Regions from separate parts of the Pseudomonas sp. NPDC087697 genome, predicted to be linked through region 4. Evidence: predicted binding sites of a transcription regulator. Region 4 holds the regulator's gene; each other region holds the start of a gene.
What was found. Region 4 encodes sigma-54, which starts transcription at its own class of promoters, with help from an activator protein. Its sites were predicted from a motif close to ANTGGCATNNANNTTGCTNT; they were not measured.
Positions count from the first base shown of each region.

Region 1 (4,162 bases), on a different contig from region 4:
GGTGACCGGGCTCAGGCCGTATTGGTCGTTGAAGTAGCCGGGCAGGGCGCTGGCCAGGCCGATGAAACCGCCGAAGGTCACGCTGTAGAAAAACATGAACCACCAACTGTCGCGGTCACCGAGGGCCTTGAAGTAGTCGGCCATGGATTTGGCTTTCGGCCGTTCAGGTGCGTTTTTCGCCAGCCAGGCGAAGATGATCAGCGTCAGGATCAGTGGAATCAACGCGAAGCCAAAGACGTTGCTCCAGCCAAATGACGCCGCCAACAGCGGGGCGATCAGCGCAGCGAACACCGTGCCCGAGTTACCAGCGCCAGCAATGCCCATCGCCTTGCCCTGATGCTGTGGCGGATACCACTGCGAAGCCAAGGGCAGGGCGACGGCGAACGAAGCACCGGCCATCCCGAGGAACAAGCCCAGCAGCAGCGCTTGCTCGTAGCTGTGGATGCCAAGTTTCCAGGCGCCGAACAGGGCGCAGATCACGATCACCTGACCGATCAGCCCAGCGGTTTTCGGTGACAGACGATCCGCCAGCAATCCCATCGCGAAGCGCAAGAAGGCCCCGGCCAGAATCGGCGTGGCCACCACCAGTCCGCGTTGCTGGGTGGTCAGGTGCAGGTCGGCGGCGATTTGCACCGCCAACGGGCCGAGCAGGTACCAGACCATGAAGCTCAGGTCGAAATACAGAAAGGCCGAGAAGAGTGTCGGGGTATGGCCGGATTTCCAGAAGCTTGAATTCATCGCGCACCTCAGCTGTGAAGAGTCTCGAAGGGAGTCATGAGCTTTGCGGTGGGGCGCCGCGACGGCCGCACCACCGGCCCCGGGCTGTGGGGCCAAAACGAAAAAACGCCGCAACCCGCTGCGCTTGTGCGAAAGGGGTGTGCGACGTCTTTGTCGTAGGTGGGGCAACCGCCGTTGGCTACCTGTGTGGTTTACGTAGCGAGATCTGTGCCAGATCCGGAATTTGTAGTGGGACCGGAAAGATCGCAGCCTTCGGCAGCTCCTACATTGGAATGGCGTACACCCTGTAGGAGCTGCCGAAGGCTGCGATCTTTTGCAGGTCAACCACCCAACAACTCACTCATGGCAATGATCTGCTCGGCCACCTGGATCAGCTTTTGTTGGCGGCTCATGGCTTGGCGACGCATCAGGGTGTAGGCCTGCTCTTCATTGCAGTCCTTCATTTTCATCAGTAATCCCTTGGCCAGCTCGATGCGCTTGCGCTCGGCCAGTTGCTGGTCGCGGGCCTGGAGTTGGGCGCGCAGGGCCTGATCGCTTTCAAAGCGCGCCATGGCCACGTCGAGGATCGGTTGCAGGCGTGCGGCATGAATGCCTTCGACGATGTAGGCGCTGACGCCGGACTTGATCGCCTGACGCATGACGTCGGGGTCGTGCTCGTCGGTGAACATCACGATCGGATGAGGCTGGTCACGGCTGACCAGCACCACTTGCTCCAGCACATCACGGCTCGGTGACTCGGTATCGATCAGGATCACGTCTGGACGCACCATTTCGACGCGCGCAGGCAGGTCGATGGTCAGGCCGGACTCGTCGACCACCTCAAACCCGGCCTCGGTCAGTGCCGCCTTGAGGCGTCCGACCTTCTTCGCAGTGTCGTTGATCAGCAGGATACGCAACATGTTTGCAGGCTCCTGTCAGCGGCGGGCGAGAAGGGCGGGGGTGTCGGTCATGGCGTGCAGCTTGAAACTGCGGGCATACGCCGCCGGGTCCGAACCATTCCATATTTTACCGTCGATCAACTGACTGCTGCGCATTTCCTGCCCCTGGGTCGCAACGCCCAGCGCGCTGGCTGCGTCGCGGTAGACACCGAGTTGCTGGACCTGACGCGCCACTTGCAGATAGTCCGGGTCTTCTCGCAATAAGCCCCAGCGCCGGAATTGGGTCATGAACCACATGCCGTCGGACAGGTACGGCAAGTTGACGTCGCCGCCACCGTGAAAGCGCAGCGCGTGAGGGTCCTGCCAGCGATTGCCGAGGCCGTCGGCATAATCGCCCAACAAACGCGGTTCGATGCAGTCGAGCGGTGCGTCCAGATATTCGGCAGCGCTCAACAGTTGCGCGGTGCTTCGGCGATTTTCCGTGCTTTGTTCGATGAAACGACTGGCCTCGAGGATCGCCATGACCAGCGCCCGAGCGGTGTTCGGGTATTGCTCGACGAAGGCGCGGGTGCAGCCAAGGACTTTTTCCGGGTGGTCGGGCCAGATGGTCTGGGTCGTCGCCATCGTGAAGCCGAGGTTTTGTTTCACCGCGCTGGCGCTCCACGGTTCACCGACGCAGAAACCGTCGATACGCCCGGCCTGCAAGTGCGCGACCATTTGTGGCGGTGGCACCACGACGCTGTCGACATCCCGCAACGGATGGATGCCTTGGCTCGCCAGCCAGTAATACAACCACATGGCATGGGTGCCGGTGGGGAAGGTCTGGGCGAAGGTGAGTTTTGGGCGACTTTGGTGCACGTGGCGGTCCAGCGCTTCAGGACTGGTCACGCCCAGCCCTTGCAGGCCGTGAGAGAGGTTGATGCTCTGGCCGTTCTGGTTCAGCCCCATGAGCACGGCCATGTCCGTCGCCGCAACGCCGCCGATGCCCAGGTGCACCGCATAGATCAAGCCATAGAGGCTGTGGGCGGCATCGAGTTCACCGCTGACCAGTTTGTCCCGCAGGTTGGCCCACGACGATTGGCGCTTGAGGTTCAAGGTCAGCCCGTAGGGTTGGGCGAAGCCCTGAGTCGCGGCAACCACCACTGACGCACAGTCGGTCAAGGCCATGAAGCCAAGGTTGATCGCGGTTTTTTCCGGGGCATCGCTGCCGTTGACCCAGGCCAGCGGTCCTGCTTCAGGTTCAATCATCAAATAAGCACCTTGCATGAAAAAAGCGCCGTCCCCAGGCCCCTTGTGTAAACCAGGCCAGGTGACGACGCCGTTGTCCTTTCGATTCGCAACCTGGCACTCATCCCGCCGTTGGCATGGGTGCACATAACCCAGTTGGTGCAAGGCATATGCCATTGACGGCTGATTTCGTCGTGCGCCTCGCTTGCGACCCCGATGCCCGGCTATAATCGCCGCCTTATTTCGCCGCCAACCGAGTCAAATTCGCCCATGTATACCCTGGCCCGCCAACTGTTGTTCAAACTCTCCCCGGAAACCTCCCACGATCTGTCCCTGGACCTGATCGGCGCAGGTGGGCGTTTGGGTCTCAATGGCTTGCTGTGCAAGGCGCCAGCGAAGATGCCGGTGAATGTCATGGGCCTGGACTTCCCGAACCCGGTGGGGTTGGCGGCTGGTCTGGACAAGAACGGTGCGGCCATCGACGGGTTTGCTCAATTGGGTTTCGGCTTCGTCGAAATCGGCACCATCACTCCGCGTCCACAGCCAGGCAATCCAAAACCACGGATTTTCCGCCTGCCGCAAGCCGAAGCGATCATCAACCGCATGGGGTTCAACAACCTCGGCGTCGATAATCTGCTGGCACGTGTAGCGGCTGCCAAATACAAAGGCGTGCTGGGGATCAACATCGGCAAGAACTTCGACACGCCGGTTGAACGTGCGGTCGACGATTATCTGATCTGCCTGGACAAGGTCTACGCCCATGCCAGCTACGTGACGGTCAACGTCAGTTCGCCGAACACCCCGGGCCTGCGCAGCCTGCAGTTTGGTGACTCGCTCAAGCAATTACTCGCAGACCTGGCTCAGCGTCGGGAAGAACTGGCACTGCGCCACGGCAAGCGTGTACCGCTGGCGATCAAGATCGCACCGGACATGACTGACGAAGAAACCGTTCAGGTGGCGCAAGCGCTGATCGAAACCGGGATGGACGCGGTGATCGCGACCAACACCACCCTGAGCCGCGTAGGCGTCGAAGGCATGGAGTACGGTGACGAGGCCGGCGGCTTGTCCGGTGCACCGGTACGCGACAAGAGCACTCACACGGTCAAGGTGCTGGCGGCTGAGCTGGCCGGGCGTTTGCCGATCATCGCGGTTGGCGGCATTACTGAAGGCAAGCACGCGGCTGAGAAAATCGCTGCGGGTGCCAGTCTGGTGCAGCTGTATTCGGGCTTCATTTACAAGGGCCCGGCGCTGATTCGTGAATCCGTGGATGCCATCGCCGCGTTGCGCTAACGAAAATCGTCCCCCGTAGCAGCTGGCGT
Region 1 is NZ_JBIUVW010000022.1:47,600-51,761, reverse strand. Features, by position in the region: gene ACIPIN_RS16575 (nitrate/nitrite transporter) at 1-738, opposite strand, end outside; gene ACIPIN_RS16570 (ANTAR domain-containing response regulator) at 1,059-1,637, opposite strand; gene ACIPIN_RS16565 (CmpA/NrtA family ABC transporter substrate-binding protein) at 1,653-2,864, opposite strand; gene ACIPIN_RS16560 (quinone-dependent dihydroorotate dehydrogenase) at 3,114-4,133, shown strand.
Region 1: ACIPIN_RS16565 (CmpA/NrtA family ABC transporter substrate-binding protein) is a predicted target of sigma-54. The motif match lies at 3,002-3,021, and genes of this name have one in related genera.

Region 2 (4,162 bases), on a different contig from region 4:
TAAAACGGCATCGCTTGTACCTCGATGCCAGCAAGCTCAAGCGGATCGTCTTCGGCGGCATCCGGGTGACGGATGTCGATGATGATCTGACCGGCCAGCGCTTCACTGACTTCTTCAACCTGCACATCCTGGCCCAATTCGTCGATCACCCGATCGATCGGCACCAGTTTGGCGTTCTCGAGCGCACGCTCGAGCACTGCCATATCGAATTCTTTCTCTTCATGCTCCACGCGCGGACGCTTGGCGTGGGTCTTGGGGTTCACCGAAATGACCCCGCAGTACTCCGGCATGTGCTTGGCGAAATCGGCGGTGCCGATTTCGTTGGCCAGGTCGATGATGTCCTGCTTGTGACTGGCGATCAGCGGGCGCAGCACCAGCTTGTCGGTCACGCAGTCGATCACGGACAGGTTCGGCAGCGTCTGGCTGGAAACCTGGGAAATCGCTTCGCCGGTGACCAGCGCCTCGATGTCCAGCCGATCAGCGATCCGGGACGCAGCGCGCAACATCATACGCTTCAATACTACGCCCATATGACTGTTATCGACTTTGCCGAGAATTTCTCCCAGCACTTCCTCGAACGGCACACTGACAAATAACACGCGTTGGGAGCTGCCGTACTTCTTCCAGATGAAGTGCGCGACTTCCATCACGCCCAATTCGTGGGCACGCCCGCCGAGATTGAAGAAGCAGAAATGGCTCATCAGCCCGCGGCGCATGATCTGGTAAGCCGCGACGGTGGAATCGAAACCGCCGGACATAAGCACCAGGGTCTGTTCCAGCGCGCCCAGCGGATAACCACCGATGCTGTTGTGCTGGCTGTGAATCACAAACAACCGTTGGTCGCGAATTTCGATGCGAACTTCGATTTCCGGGTTTTTGAGCGAAATTCCGGCGGCGCCGCACTGACGACGCAGTTGGCTGCCGACGTATTTTTCGACGTCCATCGAGCTGAATTCGTGCTTGCCGGCACGCTTGCAGCGCACCGAAAAGATCTTCCCGGCCAGCGACTCACCGAAGTGCTGTTTGCACTTGGCGACGATGTCGTCGAAGTCGCCCAACGGGTACTCGTCGACCTGCAGGAAATGCGCGATGCCCGGCATGCAGCTCAGGCGCTCGGTCATGTCCTTCAAGGCTTTGGGGTCACTGACGTGCGTTTCCAGCTCGAGGTTGTCCCACACGCCGTTCACCACCACGGCCGGGTCCAGATCGCGGAGCACGGTACGGATGTTTTTGGCCAATTGACGGATGAAACGCATCCGTACCGGGCGGCTCTTGATGGTGATCTCGGGGAAGACTTTTACGATTAGTTTCATGAAAACAGCGCGCGCAGGGCCAGCCGAAAAAGGGGGGCGCGGATTATAGCGGAAATTGCTCAAGGTTTAACCAGTTAATGTGCAGAAGGTTTTCGACGCACCAAAACAGGTCATTTGCGAAATTGAGCGCTACATTAAAGGGCGAGATTTTCCGTTTTAAAGCGCTTTACACCTTTGTAAGCGTGATATTGGGGCAGAAAACCCAAGTCGGGGCACTGGCATGCAATTTGCTCCCTTGTGAGGCAGGTTGCCTTGGCAGAGTATTCGCGCCGGCATCACCCACATTCTAAGGGCACTCCTACACTCGCCCGAAGCCACCCGGAGGACACTATGTCGAAGTCGGTTCAACTCATCAAAGATCATGACGTCAAATGGATTGATCTGCGCTTCACTGATACCAAAGGCACTCAGCACCACGTGACCATGCCGGCCCGTGATGCGCTGGATGAAGCCTTCTTCGAAGAAGGCAAAATGTTCGACGGCTCCTCCATCGCTGGCTGGAAGGGCATCGAAGCCTCCGACATGATCCTGATGCCGGACGACACCACTGCCGTCCTCGACCCGTTCACCGAAGAGCCGACCCTGATCCTGGTTTGCGACGTGATCGAACCTTCGACCATGCAAGGCTATGACCGTGACCCACGTGCCATCGCCAAGCGCGCCGAGGAATACCTGAAGTCCACAGGTATCGGCGACACCGTTTTCGTCGGTCCAGAGCCCGAGTTCTTCATCTTCGACGAAGTGAAGTTCAAGTCCGACATCTCCGGTTCCATGTTCAAGATCTACTCCGAACAAGGTTCGTGGATGTCCGACCAGGACGTGGAAGGCGGTAACAAAGGCCACCGTCCAGGCGTCAAAGGCGGCTACTTCCCGGTTCCGCCGTTCGACCACGACCACGAAATCCGTACCTCCATGTGCAACGCCATGGAAGAAATGGGCCTGATCATCGAAGTTCACCACCACGAAGTGGCGACTGCCGGCCAGAACGAAATCGGCGTCAAGTTCAACACCCTGGTAGCCAAGGCTGACGAAGTTCAGACCCTGAAGTACTGCGTACACAACGTGGCTGACGCCTACGGCCGCACCGCGACCTTCATGCCTAAGCCACTCTACGGCGACAACGGTTCGGGTATGCACGTTCACCTGTCCATCGCTAAAGATGGCAAGAACACCTTCGCTGGCGAAGGTTATGCCGGCCTGTCCGACACCGCTCTGTACTTCATCGGCGGCATCATCAAGCACGGTAAGGCCCTGAACGGCTTCACCAACCCGTCGACCAACTCCTACAAGCGTCTGGTCCCAGGTTTCGAAGCTCCAGTAATGCTGGCCTACTCGGCTCGCAACCGTTCCGCTTCGATCCGTATTCCTTACGTGTCGAGCCCTCGCGCTCGCCGTATCGAAGCACGCTTCCCGGATCCAGCAGCCAACCCGTACCTGGGCTTCGCTGCCCTGTTGATGGCTGGCCTGGACGGCATCCAGAACAAGATCCACCCTGGCGACGCAGCTGACAAAAACCTGTACGACCTGCCGCCTGAAGAGGCGAAAGAGATCCCACAAGTTTGCGGCAGCCTGAAAGAAGCCCTGGAAGAGCTGGACAAAGGTCGTGCGTTCCTGACCAAAGGCGGCGTTTTCAGCGACGACTTCATCGACGCTTACATCGCCCTGAAAAGCGAAGAAGAAATCAAAGTACGCACCTTCGTACACCCACTGGAATACGAGCTGTACTACAGCTGCTGATCCAGTAGCGCTCGCGCAAGCGGCGTAACGTGAAAAGGCCTCTTCGGAGGCCTTTTTTGTGGGCGAACACTTGTCATCGGGCCTACTGTTATAGGCATCATGCTCCTCCACGGAATGAAGACGAGACACCCCATGCGCCTACCTTTGTGCCTTGCACTGCTCACCGCCCTGTTTGCCAACATCGCCTGCGCTGCCACCCCGCCCCCTGCCCCGGCACCCGCTGCTCTCGCCCCGCTGCTCAGCACCATCCAGGAGCGCCTGACGATTGCCGACAAGGTCGCACTGAGCAAGTGGGACAGCGGCAAGCCTGTCGAGGATCGCCAACGGGAGCACGACGTCATTGCCGGTGCCATCGCCGACGCACCCTACTATAAATTGAGCAATGAAGCCGTCGAGCAGTTCTTCTCGGCGCAGATCGAAGCCAACAAACTGGTGCAGTACGCGCATTTGTCCGACTGGCACGCACAAGGCAAAGCCCCCAACGACCCTCGCCCTGACCTCGATGGCCTGATCCGCCCGCAACTCGACCTGTTACAAAAACGCCTGCTGCAACAATTGGCCGATTTCACCCCGTATCGTAAAGACCCACACTGCCCGTTATGGCTGGCCAAGGCCAATAAAGCCGCGGCCCAAGTGCCGCTGCGTGAGCTTGCGCTGATACGCGCCACCGCCGAGCTGTGCAGCGTCAGCCGCTGAACCTGCCTGCCGACACGCGCTGATGTGCTCTATGCTCAGCGCTTGGTCGCCAGGAATGGAACACGGCGGGACACCTGCTCAACGGCAAATGGAAAGCCTGTAATGCGCTCATTGTTATGCCTGCTGGCGCTGATCGCCCTGCCCGCCACCGCGCAGATCTACCGGTACACCGACGCCAGCGGCAATACCGCCTACAGCAATCAGCCGCCCGATGGCGTGAAGAGCCAGGCCGTCGAGTTGCCGCCACTCAACAGTGTCGAACGCCAACCGCCGATAGCGCCTGAGCAAACGACCCCACGCGCTGACAAAATCTCCGCCTATTCGGTACTGGAGCTGACCGGCCTGCCCAACGATGAAGCCCTGCGCGCCAACAACGGCACCTTCACCGTTGGCGTACAAATTCAGCCGCGCCTGCA
Region 2 is NZ_JBIUVW010000031.1:540-4,701, forward strand. Features, by position in the region: gene thiI (tRNA uracil 4-sulfurtransferase ThiI) at 1-1,313, opposite strand, end outside; gene glnA (glutamate--ammonia ligase) at 1,644-3,050, shown strand; gene ACIPIN_RS19545 (chorismate mutase) at 3,183-3,746, shown strand; gene ACIPIN_RS19550 (DUF4124 domain-containing protein) at 3,849-4,162, shown strand, end outside.
Region 2: glnA (glutamate--ammonia ligase) is a predicted target of sigma-54. The motif match lies at 1,528-1,547, and genes of this name have one in related genera.

Region 3 (4,162 bases), on a different contig from region 4:
TTCAGCATCAAAACCGCCAACCACCAGGTTGCCCTGGGCGATCGCATAAACGTTACCATCGATACCTTTGAGCGGCGTCATCAGCAAGGTGCCGCCTCGCAAGCTCTTGGAGTTACCGATCGAGGACACGGTAATGTCAACCTGCTGACCCGGCTTCGCGAACGCTGGCAAGTCAGCGCTGATGGACACCGCCGCGACGTTCTTCAACTGCACGTTGCCCGAACCCGGCGGCACCTTGATGCCAAACTGCGAAAGCATGTTGTTGAAGGTCTGCAGGGTGAACGGGGTTTGCGTGGTCTGGTCACCCGTGCCGTTAAGCCCGACGACCAGGCCGTAACCGATCAACTGGTTGGAACGCACGCCTGAAATACTGGCGATGTCCTTCAACCGCTCGGCGTGAGCGCCGAAGGCGGTGGACAGCAACAACAGGGCCGCCATCAGGTGCTTGAAATTAAACATGAGTCGTTTCATCACCTAGAAAGGGAACAACGGGCTTAAGAAGAAACGGTCGAACCAGCCTGGCTGACTCGCGTCGGCAAACGAACCGGTACCCGAATAGGTGATGCGAGCATCAGCGATACGAGTCGACGACACCGTGTTATCGGTAGCGATATCGTCCGCCCGGACCAGACCGGCAATACGCACCAGTTCATCACCGGTGTTGAGGGTCATCCACTTCTCACCACGTACGGCAATGATGCCGTTGGGGAGCACGTCGGCAACCGTCACAGTAATCGAACCGACCAGGCTGTTGCCCTGCCCTGCCTTGCTGTCACCCTTGGTTGCGCGGTCACCGCTGTAATTGGCACTCAGACTCAGAGGACTATTGGTGGCCGGGGTGCCACCGAACAACGAGGTCAGACCGAGTCCAGTCTTGCTGGTTTTGTCCACCTGGGAGTTGGCGTTTTTGCTGGCCTGGGTTTTCTCGTTCAAGGTGATGGTGATGATGTCACCGACCCGGAAAGCCTTGCGGTCGCCGTACAGGTTCTGCTCGAAACCGGCCTGATAGATCGAACCGTTGTTCGCCGCAGCCGGCAATGGAGTACGAGGCAACACGGGCGCGTAGTACGGGTCATTGGGCTTCGGCGTCGGGCCGACGCAGCCCGCGAGTACGGCGATCCCACTCAGTGCGAGAACAGATACAAAGCGATTCATGACCCTACCTCACGGTGTTGCAGGCGGCCTCATGCCGCCCCACAGACTTGATTACAGATTTTGCGCGACGAACGAGAGCATCTGGTCGGCGGTAGAGATCACCTTGGAGTTCATCTCGTAGGCACGCTGAGTGGTGATCATGTTGACCATCTCTTCAACGGTGCTGACGTTGGAGGTTTCCAGGGTGTTTTGCAGCGTGGTACCAAAACCGTTCAGGCCCGGGGTGCCGACTTGCGGCGCACCGCTGGCGGCGGTTTCCTGGAACAGGTTGTTACCCATGGACTGCAGACCGGCCGGGTTGATGAAGTCGGCGGTTTGCAGGTTGCCGATCACTTGCGAGGCTGCGTTGCCAGGAATGGTCACCGACACCGTACCGTCACGACCGACCGTGAAGGTCTGAGCGTTGTTCGGAATCACGATAGCCGGCTCAAGGGCAAAGCCGCTGGCATTGACGATCTGGCCGTTGGCGTTCAGGTGAAACGTACCGTCACGGGTGTAAGCGGTAGTGCCATCGGGCTGCAGAATCTGGAAGAAACCGCGACCATCGACCGCCATGTCCAGCGGTTGGTCGGTGGTTTGCAGGCTACCGGCGGTGAAGTTTTTCTGAGTGCCGACAATGCGCACACCAGTACCCAATTGCAGACCCGACGGCAGTGCGCTGTCCTGAGTCGACTGGGCGCCTGGTTGACGCTTGATCTGGTACAACAAGTCCTGGAACTCGGCACGGTCACGTTTGAAACCCGTGGTCGACACGTTCGCCAGGTTGTTGGAAATAGTCGTCAGGTTGGTGTCCTGGGCGGACAGACCTGTTTTGGCAACCCATAGAGCCGGAAGCATTCGATTCTCCTCGTGCGCCTGTTTTACGGCGCGACGTTCTGATAATTAGCTGATCTGCAAGACCCGAGCCATGGCCTGGTCGTCATCTTTGGCGGTGTTCATCATCTTGATGTGCAGCTCGAATTGCTTGGACAAGGCCAACACCGAGGTCATCTCTTCAACGGCGTTGACGTTGCTCGACTGAAGGAAGCCCGACACCAGTTGCACCTTGGCATCGGCCGGTGCCGGCTTACCGTCTGCGGTCTGGATCGTGCCGTCCAGGCTCTTGGTCATGTTCTTGATGTCCGGGTTGACCAGCTTGATGCGGTCGACCTCGGCCATGACGCGCGGACCTTCGCCCATCGCCCGAATGCTGATGGTGCCGTCCTGACCCACTTCGATTTTCTGCTCAGGCGGCACGGCAATCGGACCACTGTTGCCCATCACCGGCATACCGTTGCCGGCGCGCAACACACCCAGGGCGTCGACATTCAGACTGCCGGAGCGCACATAGCTTTCGCCACCGCTCGGGTTCTGCACGGCAATCCAACCGTTGCCAGTGACTGCCACATCGAGGTCGCGACCGGTTTCAATCATCGCGCCAGGAGAGAAGTCGGTGGCCGGACGTTCGGTCATGGCAAACGCTCGCGCCGGAAAGCTGTCACCAAACACCGGCATCGATCGCGCCTGCTCCAGGTCCTTCTGAAAACCGTTGGTGGAGATGTTCGCCAGGTTGTTGGCATGAGCCTTTTGCGCCAGTGCGTTCTGGCTGGCGCCGGTCATTGCCACATAAAGGTACTTGTCCACAGTCTTTCCTCTGCATGTCGGACGTTTGCCGCCCACCGCTGTACTGCTGAGCCTCAAGCAATTTGCAGACCAACTTTCATGCAGGGCTTCGCAGCCCTCTAAACAAAGGACTTGAGAGGAATCAGAGGCGAATGGGCAATTGTGTCAAAGACGAAAAACCGGCGCGGTTATGCCGTTTGGCGGCAACCTTTGATCTTGGACAGCGGCCACTACCGCCATCGCGAGCAGGCTCGCTCCCACATTGAGTCTTCATTGGCCACATAATTTGTGAGCACTCCATAACCCTGTGGGAGCGAGCCTGCTCGCGATGAGGCCAGCACAAACACAGCTGGTACCCGCTATGACTCGGTCTTGCCGACTTCATACTCACGCAACTTGTTGGCAATCGTGGTGTGGGATACACCAAGGCGCTTGCCCAGCAGGCGGCTGCTCGGGTGCTCGGAATACAGCCGCTCCAGCACAGCCTTTTCGAAACGCCCGACAATTTCATCCAGCCCGCCTTCCAGCGAGAAATCACCCAGAGGCTGACGCACGCCATAATCCGGCAGGCGAATATGTTCAGCCTTGACCGTACCGCCCTCACACAACGAAACCGCCTGAAACAGCACGTTTTCCAACTGCCGAACATTGCCCGGCCAGTGGTAGTGACTGAGCCGGTCCATCGCCGCCGGCGCCAGTTTGGGCAACGGACAACCAATCTGCCGACTGGCCTGATCAAGAAAGTGCTCCACCAGCGGTGTCAGCCCGTCGAGACATTCACGCAATGGTGGAATGTGCAGCGAAAGCACGTTCAAGCGATGGTAAAGATCCTGACGGAATTCCCCACTCGCACACAGCTCAGACAAATCAACCTGGGTCGCGCAGATCACCCGCACATCCAGATAAACCTCTTCATCGCTGCCGACCCGGCGGAAGCAACCGTCCTGCAAAAACCGCAACAGTTTCACCTGTAAGCGCGGGCTCATCTCCCCCACACCATCGAGAAACAGCGTACCGCCCGCCGTCAGCTCCAGCAGCCCGAGTTTGCCTTCGGCCCGCGCCCCTTCGAACGCACCCGGACCGTAACCGAACAACTCGGTCTCGGCCATCGACTCCGGCAGCCCGGCGCAATTGAGCGCCATCAACGGCGACTGCCCACGCGGACTAGCCAAATGGCAGGCGCGCGCCAACAGCTCTTTACCGGTACCGGTCTCGCCTTCGATCAGCAGCGGCGCATCCAGTGGCGCCATGCGCCGCGCTTCACGAACCACCGCCGCCATGACTTTGGAACTCTGGAATATGCTGTCGAAGCCGCGCAACTCCTGCTTACGCACGTTATAGATGCGCTCGCCGACCCGGTCCGCGCGATGCAGCGTCAACACGGCACCGGCCATTGCCTCACTGT
Region 3 is NZ_JBIUVW010000003.1:120,923-125,084, forward strand. Features, by position in the region: gene ACIPIN_RS03935 (flagellar basal body P-ring protein FlgI) at 1-459, opposite strand, end outside; gene flgH (flagellar basal body L-ring protein FlgH) at 475-1,155, opposite strand; gene flgG (flagellar basal-body rod protein FlgG) at 1,207-1,992, opposite strand; gene ACIPIN_RS03950 (flagellar basal body rod protein FlgF) at 2,038-2,778, opposite strand; gene ACIPIN_RS03955 (sigma-54-dependent transcriptional regulator) at 3,117-4,162, opposite strand, start outside.
Region 3: ACIPIN_RS03950 (flagellar basal body rod protein FlgF) is a predicted target of sigma-54. The motif match lies at 2,833-2,852, and genes of this name have one in related genera.

Region 4 (4,162 bases):
CGCATCCAGCGCCTCCTGAGCTTGATCACCTTCTGCGTTAAGGTGGATCGTCGTTCCCTTACCGGCGGCCAACATCATCATGGACATGATGCTCTTGCCATCGACCATCTTGCTCGTGTCGGGGGTGCGGCCCACTCTGATCTCGCAGGGAAACTCCGCAGCTTTGCCCACGAACTTGGCGGAAGCGCGGGCATGCAGGCCCAGTTTGTTGATGATTTCAATTTCCAGAGCGGGCATCGCGGTGTGAATCCTTTAGCTAAGGTCGCGGTGGCGAACCTGGACGTTCTTCAGGGATTGTTGCAGGACCTGACCCAGACGTTCGGTCAGGTAGACGGAGCGGTGATGCCCGCCGGTGCAGCCAATGGCGATTGTGACGTAAGCGCGGTTGCTGGCGGCAAAGCGCGGCAGCCATTTGAGCAGGTAGCTGGAGATGTCCTGGAACATCTCTTCGACATCCGGCTGCGCAGCCAGATACTCGGCAACCGGCTGGTCCAGCCCGGATTGAGCACGCAGTTCCGGTTTCCAGTACGGGTTCGGCAAGCAACGCACGTCGAACACCAGGTCGGCATCGACCGGCATGCCCCGCTTGAAACCGAAGGACTCTACCAGAAACGCAGTGCCTGGCTCTGGCTGGTTCAAGAGACGCAATTTGATGGTATCGCGCAGCTGATACAGGTTCAGATTGGTGGTGTTGACCTTGAGGTCGGCCAGGTCGGCAATCGGCCCCAGCAGACTGGTCTCGTCATTGATGGCTTCGGCCAGCGAGCGGTTGGCGTTGCTCAGCGGGTGGCGGCGACGGGTTTCCGAAAAGCGCTTGAGCAGGGTTTCTTCGTCGGCGTCCAGATACAGCACATCACACTGGATGTGCCGGCTGCGGACTTCTTCCAACAGCTCCGGGAAGCGTGACAGATGGCTCGGCAGGTTACGCGCATCGATGGAGACGGCGACCAGAGGCTGCGCCAGTTCGGTGTGAATCAGTGCACGCTCGGCCAATTCCGGCAACAGGCCGGCCGGCAGGTTGTCGATGCAGTAGTAGCCGTTGTCCTCCAGCACATCGAGGGCGGTGCTTTTACCTGAGCCTGAGCGGCCGCTGACGATGATCAAGCGCATGGTTAGTGACCGTTCTGCTCGTCGAGGACAACCTGATACAAGGCTTCATTGCTGGTGGCGCTGCGCAGGCGATCGCGGACTTCTTTACGATCAAGCATGCTGGCGATCTGGCGGAGCAGCTCCAGGTGCGCATCGGTAGCGGCTTGCGGGACCAGCAAAACGAACAGCAGGTCGACCGGGGCACCGTCGATGGCATCGAAATCTATAGGGGCGTCCAGGTGCATCAAGGCACTGATGGGCGACTCGCAACCTTTGAGGCGGCAGTGGGGGATAGCGATGCCGTTGCCAAAACCGGTGGAACCGAGTTTTTCACGGGCAATCAGGCTCTCGAAGACATCTTGCATCTCCAGATCCGGCACTTCGCGGGCGATCAGGTTGGCAATTTGTTCAAGGGCGCGTTTTTTACTGCCGCCCGGCACGTTCACCAAAGAACGGCCGGGGGTCAGGATGTTTTCAAGTCGGATCATGGGTTGGGAGTATTAACGACCGGTTGCGCCTTGGAGCTGGCCCTGGGTCTTTTCCTTATGCTTTTTGAGTTGGCGATCCAGTTTGTCGGTCAGAGCGTCGATCGCGGCATACATGTCGTTATGCTCAGCGTTGGCAACTACTTCTCCACCGGGGATATGCAGCGTGGCTTCGATTTTCTGCAGCAGCTTCTCGACGGTCATCGTGACCTGCACGTTGGTGATCTTGTCGAAATGCCTTTCTAATCGTTCGAGTTTTTCGCCGATGTATTTGCGCAGGGGTTCGGTCACTTCCAGTTGGTGTCCACTGATATTGACTTGCATACAGCTTCTCCTTCGTTGCCAGTGCATAAGGCGGCAGGCTGGTTTACCTGCCACTAGGCTGTGTCCGAAAAGTTTTTCGAACACAACCTTGGAACGCTGTGGCGTAGCCCGCTACATCAACCGCTTGCGTTCGCTCGAAGGCGCGATCCCAAGGGACTCGCGGTACTTGGCGACGGTGCGGCGGGCCACCTGAATGCCTTGTGCCTCCAGTAAACCAGCGATCTTGCTGTCACTCAACGGCTTTTTCTGATTTTCCGCGGCAACCAGTTTTTTGATGATCGCGCGGATCGCTGTGGACGAGCATTCACCGCCTTCAGAGGTGCTGACGTGGCTGGAGAAAAAGTATTTCAGTTCATAAATACCGCGCGGGGTATGCATGAATTTTTGCGTGGTCACCCTTGAAATCGTCGACTCGTGCATGCCGACCGCTTCAGCGATGTCATGCAGGACCAACGGCTTCATGGCTTCATCGCCGTACTCAAGGAAGCCGCGCTGGTGCTCGACGATCTGGGTGGCGACTTTCATCAGGGTTTCGTTGCGGCTTTGCAGGCTCTTGATGAACCAGCGCGCTTCCTGCAACTGATTGCGCATGAAGGTGTTGTCGGCGCTGGTGTCGGCGCGACGGACGAAACCGGCGTATTGCGGGTTGACGCGCAAACGCGGAACCGACTCCTGGTTCAGCTCCACGAGCCAGCGTTCGTTGTCTTTGCGCACGATGACGTCGGGAACCACGTATTCGGCTTCGCTGGACTCGATTTGCGAGCCCGGACGCGGGTTGAGGCTCTGTACCAGTTCGATGACCTGGCGCAGTTCATCTTCCTTGAGCTTCATGCGGCGCATCAGCTGGCTGTAGTCGCGACTGCCCAGCAGGTCGATGTAGTCGATGACGAGGCGCTTGGCCTCGGCCAGCCAAGGGGTCTTGGCGGGCAGTTGACGCAGTTGCAGCAACAGGCATTCGCCGAGGTTGCGTGCGCCGATGCCGGCAGGCTCGAATTGCTGGATGCGATGCAGGACGGCTTCGATCTCGTCCAGTTCGATGTCCAGTTCCGGATCGAAGGCTTCGAGGATTTCCTCAAGCGTTTCGTCCAGGTAGCCCTGATTGTTGATGCAGTCGATCAGGGTTACGGCGATCAGCCGATCGGTGTCGGACATTGGCGCCAGGTTCAATTGCCAGAGCAGATGGCTCTGCAGGCTCTCGCCGGCGGAGGTGCGAGTGGTGAAGTCCCATTCGTCGTCATCGTTGCTCGGCAGGCTGCTGGCGCTGGTCTGGTAAACGTCTTCCCAGGCGGTGTCGACCGGCAGTTCGTTAGGGATGCGCTCGTTCCAGTCGCCTTCCTCGAGGTTATCCACCGTGGGGGCGGTTTCCTGGTAGGTGGGTTCCTGGATATCGGTGTTGGGTTTCTGCTCGATGTTGTCCGCCATCGGGTCGGCGTTATCGAAGTCGTCGCCTTCTTCCTGGCGTTCGAGCATTGGATTGGACTCCAATGCCTCCTGGATTTCCTGTTGCAGGTCCAGGGTCGACAATTGGAGCAGGCGGATGGCCTGTTGCAGCTGCGGTGTCATCGTCAGCTGCTGGCCCATTCTCAAGACTAGCGATGGTTTCATGGCAGGGGCTTAACACCTTAATTCGCCGGCGCACATGCGCCATCCACTACAGGGCGCGTGAGCGCCAAACATAAGCAAATTATATGCCTGAAACTGAAGTGTTTGCCTAGAGCGCTGTAACAATAAAAACGTATAGTTTTTATTGGGGCAAGCGCTCCGGCGACTGACCAGGCACCTCAGTGCTTACAGGCGGAATTCATGGCCCAGGTACACTTCCTTGACCAGGTCGTTGGCCAGGATGGTTTCAGCGTCGCCTTCGGCGATCAGTTGGCCATCGTTGACGATGTAAGCGGTTTCGCAGATGTCCAGGGTTTCGCGGACGTTGTGGTCCGTGATCAGCACGCCGATACCCTTGGCCTTGAGGTGATGAATGATCTGCTTGATGTCGCCCACCGAAATCGGGTCCACGCCGGCGAACGGTTCGTCGAGCAGGATAAATTTCGGCGCTGTGGCCAGGGCACGGGCGATTTCCACGCGGCGACGTTCGCCACCGGAAAGGCTCATGCCGAGGTTTTCGCGGATGTGGTTGATGTGGAATTCCTGCAGCAGGCTTTCCAGCTCCTTGCGACGACCGGCCTTGTCGAGCTCCTTGCGGGTCTCGAGGATGGCCATGATGTTGTCGGCGACCGAGAGTTTGCGGAAGATCGACGCTTCTTGCG
Region 4 is NZ_JBIUVW010000011.1:129,373-133,534, reverse strand. Features, by position in the region: gene ACIPIN_RS11225 (HPr family phosphocarrier protein) at 1-237, opposite strand, end outside; gene rapZ (RNase adapter RapZ) at 253-1,110, opposite strand; gene ptsN (PTS IIA-like nitrogen regulatory protein PtsN) at 1,113-1,577, opposite strand; gene hpf (ribosome hibernation-promoting factor, HPF/YfiA family) at 1,590-1,898, opposite strand; gene ACIPIN_RS11205 (RNA polymerase factor sigma-54) at 2,010-3,503, opposite strand; gene lptB (LPS export ABC transporter ATP-binding protein) at 3,687-4,162, opposite strand, start outside.